One region of the Arthrobacter flavus genome, then DNA from elsewhere that is predicted to be linked to it. Evidence: riboswitches for the same ligand, from Rfam matches in the RefSeq annotation. Region 1 holds a riboswitch; the other holds the start of a gene.

Region 1 (4,283 bases):
GACCTGGTCGCCCTGGTGGGTGACCTTTCCGGCGGCCCGGACGCACTGGCGCGGCTGGTCCGGGTTCAGGAGCGCCGAACCCTGCTGCGCCGGAGCGCCGATGACACCGATCCAGTGGAACGCGCCGTCGTGGCCAATGCGGACCAGCTGGTGATCGTGGTGGCTGCGGCGAACCCTGAACCCCGCACCGGTTTCATCGACCGTGCCCTGGTGGCAGCCTACGACGCCGGCATCCAGCCCATCCTCTGCGTCACCAAGGCAGACCTCAAAGACCCCACCGAGTTGCTCGACAACTACCGGCACCTGGATCTCCCGGTCATCATCAGCCGAACAGCCACCGACGATGAAGGAGTGGACAGTACCTCGGACGACGGCCTGTCCGCCCGGCTCCTCGGCGGCGCCGTCAACCAGTTACGGTCCCATCTCGATGGGAAAGTCAGCGTGCTGCTGGGACACTCGGGTGTCGGTAAATCCACGATGGTCAATGCGCTGACCGGATCCAACCGGGCAACCGGCGGAGTGAACGCGGTGACCGGCAGGGGAAGACACACGTCCTCGTCAGCGGTCGCTTTGAAAGCGGGGGACTCCCTGCCGGGCACCTGGATTATCGACACCCCGGGTATCCGCTCGTTCGGTCTGGCCCATGTTGACCCGGATCGCATTCTCCAAGCCTTCCCCGACCTCGAACCGGGCACCGCCGATTGCGCCAGGGGATGCCGTCATGACCGGCTCGCCGTGAAGTGCGGCCTGGACCCCTGGGTGAGCGAGGGACGGGCTGGCGTGTCGGGACCCGTCCGGCTGGCATCGCTCCGGCGGTTGCTCGGTTCCAGCGCCCCCGAACCAAAGGGAAATACGCAGGAAGCTAAAGAGCTCGGCGAACAGTAGACCTGATAGGCTTAAAGCAGTTGTGGTGTTAAGCACTTGTTTTCATCTCAACGAGAACCCCGAAGCACGGGGGGATTCTCACACACAAGGAATATGAAAAAAATGGCAACAGGTACAGTCAAATGGTTCAACGCTGAAAAGGGCTTTGGATTCATTGCTCCTGACGACGGCGGCGCGGATGTATTCGCCCACTTCTCAGCAATCAACTCCAGCGGATTCCGCGCCCTCGAAGAGAACCAGAAGGTGAACTTCGAGACCACGCAGGGCCCCAAGGGACCGCAGGCCGAGAACATCACCGTTATCTAATAACCCAGATACGTAGCCCGTCCCACTGGACGGCTCCCCACAGGACACCGACGCGGCTCACCGCCGCCGGTGTCCTGTGGCGTTTAAGGCGCCCAATGCCTAACGTATCCGGGCATTCACTGGGCATCTACGGAACAGGACTAGAGCCACGGGGCCGAGCATATCCCGCACTATCCCGGGCATAGGCGATAGGTTGAAGGTATGAACCACCGCCAAAGCTATAACGATGATCTGCGCCTTGCCCACGTCATGGCCGATTCTGTAGACGACCAGACCATGTCGCGATTCAAGGCCCAGGATCTGGTGGTGGAGACCAAGCCAGACCTGACCCCGGTAACCGATGCCGACAAGGCTGCCGAGGAGTCGATTCGTGGCCAACTCTCCCGCGCCCGTCCCCGCGACGCGGTCCTCGGTGAAGAGTTCGGGAGTAGTGGTGCCGGCTCGCGCCGCTGGATCATCGATCCCATCGACGGCACCAAGAGTTTCGTGCGGGGCGTCCCGGTTTGGGCCACCCTGATCGCCCTGATCGACGACGGGCAGCCCGTCGTGGGCCTGGTCAGCGCGCCGGCCCTGGGTAAGCGCTGGTGGGCCGCCACCGGGACCGGCGCCTACATGGGCAAATCCCTTGCTGCGGCAAGCCGGCTCAAGGTATCGAATGTTTCTCGGCTTGAGGACGCCTCAATGTCTTATTCAAGCCTCTCGGGCTGGAAGGAAAGAGGAAACCTGCCAGAATTCCTCACGCTGACCGACTCAGTGTGGCGCAGCAGGGCCTACGGCGACTTCTGGTCTTATTGCCTGGTTGCGGAAGGCGCAGTCGACATCGCCTGCGAACCCGAGTTGAACCTGTACGACATGGCGGCCCTGGTGCCGATCATCACCGAGGCCGGAGGGCGCTTCACCTCGCTGGAAGGCACCGATGGACCGTTCGGTGGAAACGCTTTGGCCACCAACAGCACCCTCCACAACGACGTGTTGCAGATCCTCAACCCCGATGTTGATGACCTGCTGTAGGACGCCGTAACAAAAAGCCTGGGGCACCCACCGTGCCCTAGGCTTTTTCTATTGGTCACGAGTGCCAGCGCTAAACCCCGGTTTGCTGGCCGGCAACCCTCCTCTTCGCGGCGGGGTGCCCCGGGTGACGACCTGGCCGTCCCTGACTGGGCTGGCAAGCGCGGACACCCCGCTGTGGGGTCCACCACCGTTGGAGATCCAGCATGACTATTGCAACCATCGAACCGTTCGACCCTTCCACCTCAACCGTGAATCCGTTGGCGAAGGTGGTAGGAGCTGACCTGGTGGTGCCGCTACTGGGGGGCGGCGAGCTACGCTACGTCAATCTCGACTACGCCGCGTCCGCTCCGGCACTGGTCGAGGTCCTCGACTTCGTCAACACGATCATCCCCTTCTACGCCAGCGTCCACCGTGGCGCCGGCTACACCTCCCAGGTCTCCACCTCGCTCTACGAGAATGCCAGGACGACAGTGCGGCGCTTTGTCGGTGGACGCAGCGACGACTCGGTGATCTTCACCCGCAACACCACCGACTCGCTGAACCTGCTGGCCGGCTGCGTGCCCGCGACCGGGGAGGTGCTGTATCTGGATCTTGAACACCATGCCAACCTCTTGCCCTGGCAGCGGCTCCCCCACCGCAGCCTCACGGCCGCCGTGACACTCGCCGAAACCCTGGAGCGGGTCCGAGCCGAGCTGTCCACCGGAGGAATCAGTCTGCTGGCGGTCACCGGCGCATCCAATGTCACCGGTGAGCTCCTCCCGATCAGTGAACTCGCTGACCTGGCCCACGCCCACGGGGCGCGCATCGTGGTGGATGCCGCCCAGCTCGCGCCCCATCGTCGGATCGACATCAGCCGCGACGGTGTTGACTATCTGGCCTTCTCAGGTCACAAGCTCTACGCACCGTTCGGTGCTGGTGTGCTCGTGGGCCGACCGGACTGGCTGGACGCCGGGACCCCGTACCTGCCCGGCGGTGGGGCCGTACGGCGGGTTAAGGTCGATTCAGTCTCCTGGGCCACCGGACCGGCCCGCCATGAGGGGGGCTCACCCAACCTGGTGGGCGCTGCCGCCCTTGCCCATGCTGCCGAGGTACTGGCGTCGCTGGACGTGGATGCCTGGCACACCCATGAACAGGCCCTCCGCTCCGCGTTGGTTTCCGGACTCGCAACGCTACCGGGAGTCACTGTGCACCAGCTTTTCCAGGACAGCGCTGACCCCATCGGGGTGGTGAACTTCTCGGTATCCGGTTACGACGCCGGACTCGTCGCCGCGTATTTGGCAGCCGAACACGGGGTGGGTCTCCGCGACGGCAGGTTCTGTGCTCATCCCCTGCTCCAGCGGCTCGGACTGCCGTCTGGATCGTTGCGGGCCAGCGTAGGTCTAGGATCGCGGCTCGCCGACGTCGACCGACTCCTGGGCGGCCTCCGGTCTCTCCTCTCCGATGGCCTCACTGCTGACTACGTGGTAGACGAGGAACGCTGGGTGCCGGCCGCCGAGACACGGACCTTTCCGGTGTGGGCTCCCCACACGCCGGGAACGGCGGGCGCAGCGCCCTGCTCCATCGACTAGCCTCAGCATCCCGTAGGCCCAGGAGGCAATTGTCCGGGGCGGGATAGGCTTGGATTGCACCCATCGAGAACAGGAGCACTCCCATGCCCCGCGGCGGCCCACGTCTGCACAACACCCGGCGAATCCACCTCGCTGGCGGCTACCTCGACGGGGGTGCGCAGTACGACCGGGTCCGGCCCGGGTATCCCCCCGACATTGTTCACTGGTTGATTCCCGCCAGCGCGTCTGCCGCAGCCGACGTCGGAGCAGGCACCGGAATCTTCACCGCAGAGCTCCTGAAATGCGGCCTGCAGGTGACCGCCGTCGACCCCTCGGCGGACATGCTGGGGGTCCTCGCCGCCAAGCTCCCCGCGGTGGACGTTGTGGTCGGGACCGCCGAGGCGACCGGCCTGCCACCTTCCACGGTCAACCTGGTAACCATCGCTCAAGCCTGGCACTGGGTCGATCCAGTGGCAGCCACCACGGAGGCGGCACGGATCCTCACACCGGGCGGACGACTCGGCCTGATCTGGA
Region 2 (4,283 bases), on a different contig from region 1:
ACGACGTCGAGTGGACCGAGGGCCGCGACGTCTGGTGGCACGACGTCGTCGACTCCGCCTCCCCTCAGCACACCCCTGAAGCGTTCGACGCCGAGACGCCCCTGTTCATCATGTACACCTCCGGTACCACGGGGAAGCCCAAGGGCCTGGTGCACACGTCCGGCGGCTACCTCACCCAGGCCTCCTGGAGTTTCGAGCACCTGTTCAGCCACCCCGACCCTGAACAGCGGAAGCACGACGTCCACTGGTGCACCGCCGACCTGGCCTGGGTCACCGCCCACACCTACGAGATCTACGGACCGCTCTCCAACGGTGCCACCCAGGTGATCTTCGAGGGCACCCCGAACACGCCGCACCCAGGCCGGCACTTCGAGATCATCGAACGCTACGGCGTGACCAGCTACTACACCGCGCCCACCCTGATCCGGTCCCTGATGGGCTGGTTCCCGGACGGCGTGCCAGCCAGCTACGACCTGTCCTCCATCCGGCTGCTCGGCACCGTCGGCGAAGCCACCAACCCCGAGGCATGGCGCTGGTTCCGGGAACACCTCGGAGCGGGCACCGCACCCGTGGTGGATACCTGGTGGCAGTCCGAGACCGGCGCGACCATCCTCTCCCCCCGCCCGACCGACCCCTCGTTCAAGCCGGGCTGCGCCTCCCGCGCACTGCCCGGTGTCAGCACCCGGATTGTCGACGACGCCGGGAACCCGGCACCGGCCGGCGAGCAGGGCCTGATCGTGGTGGACCGCACCGGTCCGGCGATGGCCCGCACTGTCTGGGGTGACCCGCAGCGCTACCTCGATTCCTACTGGCGGAAGTTCGCCACCCAGGGCTGGTTCCTCGCCGGGGACGGCGCGAGGTATGACGACGACGGCGACACCTGGATCCTGGGGCGGGTGGACGACGTGCTCAACGTGTCCGGGCACCGGCTCTCGACCATCGAAATCGAATCGGCCCTGGTCGCCCACCCGTGGGTGGTCGAGGCGGGAGTCTGCCCGGTCTCCGATCCCCGGACCGGTCACGCCATCGCAGCGTTCGTGGTCCTGTCCCCCTCGGCCGGCACCGATCCGACCGACGGGGCGGACGTGGTCCGGGTGCTGCGGGACCACGTCGCAACCGTGATCGGACCGATCGCGAAACCGGCCGCCGTCGTCGTCGTCGACGACGTTCCCAAGACCCGGTCCGGCAAGATCATGCGCCGGCTCCTGACCCAGCTGTACGAAAACACGGCCCTCGGTGACACCACGTCGCTGCAGAACGAGGGGTGCGTGCCCGGTATCGCGGCGGTACTCGCTGCACGCAGCGACCCGTAGCTGCGCGCAGCGACCCGCGCCTCCTTCCGGTGAGCAACCTGGACATCGGTGGTCACCATGTCCCTCACGAATGTCCAGGTTGACCCGCACTGTCCAGGTTGCTCACCCTTCCGGGCATCGATCCCCCAGGAGGAAGCGTTTGCGCTGATACCGCGCGTGTGATCGGGTGAGAACATGAGCGTTGACGAGGATGAACAGGGGCGGCGCGAGGAACGGCTGGCGATCACCCGGATTGTGCTCCGGCCCACCGGAACACCCCTCCCCCTGGCGTTCATGGCGCTGGCCGTGGCGACCATCGGCGTCAGCGCACTGCAATTGGGGATTATTCCGACCCAGGAGGAACAGATCGTTGCGCTGGGGATCCTGGTGCTCACGGTGCCGCTGCAATTGTTCTCCTCAATCATCGGCTTCGGTGCCCGCGATCCGATTGCCGGGACAGGGATGGCCATGGTCGCCGGCACCTGGGCGCTGATCGCGGTGGCGATGCTGGTCACCCCGGACGGCGCATCGATTTCCGCGCTCGGGGTGCTGCTGATTACCGCGGCGCTGGCCATGCTGGCACCGATCCTGGGCGCGAAAGGCAAACTGGTGGCTGCAGCAGTGCTCGCTGGTTCCGCGCTGCGGTTCGCTATCACCGGCGTCGCCCACCTGACCGGCTCGGACGGGTGGGAAACCGCCGCCGGAATCTTTGGGTTCGCCCTCGGTGCGCTGGCGATCTACGCGGCAATCGGCTTCGAAACGGAGGAAGCCGGCGGGCCGTTCCATCTCCCGCTGCTGCGCCGCGGATCGGGCACCAAACCGCTGGCCGACGACATGGGTGAACAGGTCGAAGGGATTGCCCGGGAGGCGGGCGTCCGCCGCCAGCTCTAAAAGGGCTTCCACCTGCTGCAACGGAGAGCAACAATGTTGGCCCACGGGGGTGGTGCTGTCACACTGGTGGAGACCATCCCGAGCGGTTGAGAGATCTGGCTCATTGACACCGCAGCAACCCTGGCCACTGCCTACGGCAGTGACATTAGGGTGCTAATGCCAGGCACGATGGAGGATCACTATGGCTATTGACCTTTCCCAACCCCTGAAGTTCGCGTACTGGGTTCCCAATGTGAGCGGCGGCCTGGTGGTCTCCACCATTGAGCAGCGCACCAGCTGGGATTTCGAGTACAACAAGAAGCTGGCCCGCATCGCCGAGAACGCCGGCTTCGAGTACGCCCTCTCGCAGACCCGGTATGCGGCGAGCTACGGGGCGGACAAGCAGCACGAGGCGACGTCGTTCTCGCTGGCCCTGCTCGGCGCGACCGAGAAGCTGAAAGTGATCGCCGCCGTCCATCCGGGCATGTGGCAGCCCGGTGTCCTCGCGAAGTTCATCATCACCGCCGACCACATTTCCGGTGGTCGAGCGGCCGTGAACATTGTGTCGGGCTGGTTGAAAAGCGAGTTCACCGGTTTCGGTCTCCCCTGGCTGGAGCACGACGAACGCTACGTCCGCACCGAGGAGTTCATCAGGATCCTCCGCGGCCTCTGGACAGAGCAGAACTTCTCGCAGTCCGGCAAGTATTACAACATCACCGACTTCACCCTCAACCCGCCACCGGTTGACGTGCCCGGGCGGCCGCACCCCGAAGTCTTCTTCGGGGGAAACTCCACCGCCGCGCAGGCCACTGCCGGCCGGGTGGCCGACTGGTACTTCTCCAATGGGAAAGACCTTGAGGGGTTCAAGGAGAACATCGCCGGTGTGCAGGCCTCAGCCGCCGACGTCGGCCGCCACCCCCGGTTCGGACTCAACGGTTTTGTGATTGCCCGCGACACCGAGAAAGAAGCCCGCGAGACCCTCCGGGAGATTGTGGCCAAGGCGCACAAACCGGCGGTGGAAGGGTTCCGCAGCGCGGTCCAGGAGGCTGGGGCCTCGACCAAGGATGGCAAGGGCATGTGGGCGGACTCGTCCTTCGAGGACCTGATCCAATACAACGACGGCTTCAAAACCCAGCTGATCGGCACCCCCGAGCAGGTTGCGGAACGGATCGTCGAGTACAAGAAGATCGGCGTGAACCTGATGCTGACCTGCTACCTGCACTTTCAGGAGGAGGTCGAAGCCTTCGGCAAAGACATCCTCCCCATTGTCCGCGAACTTGAGGCGGACCTCGCCCGTAAAGCGGGCCTAGATTTCAATGTTGACAACCAGATTAAGGCAGGTGTCTGATGGCTGATCGCAGCTTCGGTTTCCGCACACGCGCTCTTCACGCGGGTGGCACCCCCGACTCGGCACATGGTGCCCGGGCCGTCCCCATTTACCAGACGACGTCGTTCGTGTTCAAGGACACGAACGACGCCGCCAACCTCTTCGCGCTCCAAAAGTACGGCAACATCTACTCACGGATCGGCAACCCCACGGTCGCCGCCTTCGAGGAGCGGATCGCTTCCCTGGAGGGTGGCATCGGGGCGGTCGCGACGGCGTCGGGCATGAGCGCCGAATTCATCACCTTCGCTGCGCTCTGCCAGGCAGGGGACCATATTGTCGCCGCGTCGCAGCTGTACGGCGGCACCGTCACCCAGCTCGACGTGACGTTGCGCCGGTTCGGCATCGACACAACCTTCGTCCCCGGTACTGATCCCGCTGACTATGCTGCGGCCATCCAGGACAACACAAAGGCCGTGTACGCCGAGGTAATCGCGAACCCCTCGGGGGAAATCGCCGACATCCAGGGGCTGGCGAAGATCGCCCACGACGCCGGTGTCCCACTGATCATCGACTCCACCCTGAGCACCCCCTACCTGATCCGACCCATCGAGCACGGGGCCGACATTGTGATCCACTCCGCGACGAAGTTCATCGGCGGGCACGGGACCACCCTGGGCGGCGTCGTCGTCGAAGCTGGAACCTTCAACTGGGGTAATGGCCGATTCCCCACCATGACCGAGCCGGTCCCGTCCTACGGCAATATCCAGTGGTGGGCCAACTTCGGCGAGTACGGC

Evidence for each region. A riboswitch is a leader RNA that binds a small molecule or an ion and turns the genes downstream of it on or off. The one in region 1 is predicted to bind S-adenosylmethionine.
Region 2: it holds a riboswitch for S-adenosylmethionine, as region 1 does, so the genes downstream of both, sfnG (dimethylsulfone monooxygenase SfnG) here and ABD059_RS12925 (aminotransferase class V-fold PLP-dependent enzyme) in region 1, are expected to answer to the same signal.

What each region holds. Positions count from the first base shown of each region.
Region 1 is NZ_BAAAIJ010000051.1:39,835-44,117, reverse strand. Features, by position in the region: gene rsgA (ribosome small subunit-dependent GTPase A) at 1-885, shown strand, start outside; gene ABD059_RS12935 (cold-shock protein) at 988-1,191, shown strand; gene hisN (histidinol-phosphatase) at 1,393-2,202, shown strand; SAM riboswitch class IV at 2,256-2,369, shown strand; gene ABD059_RS12925 (aminotransferase class V-fold PLP-dependent enzyme) at 2,406-3,770, shown strand; gene ABD059_RS12920 (class I SAM-dependent methyltransferase) at 3,854-4,283, shown strand, end outside.
Region 2 is NZ_BAAAIJ010000001.1:51,334-55,616, reverse strand. Features, by position in the region: gene acs (acetate--CoA ligase) at 1-1,313, shown strand, start outside; gene ABD059_RS00285 (acetate uptake transporter family protein) at 1,488-2,183, shown strand; SAM riboswitch class I at 2,254-2,358, shown strand; gene sfnG (dimethylsulfone monooxygenase SfnG) at 2,365-3,510, shown strand; gene ABD059_RS00275 (O-acetylhomoserine aminocarboxypropyltransferase/cysteine synthase family protein) at 3,510-4,283, shown strand, end outside.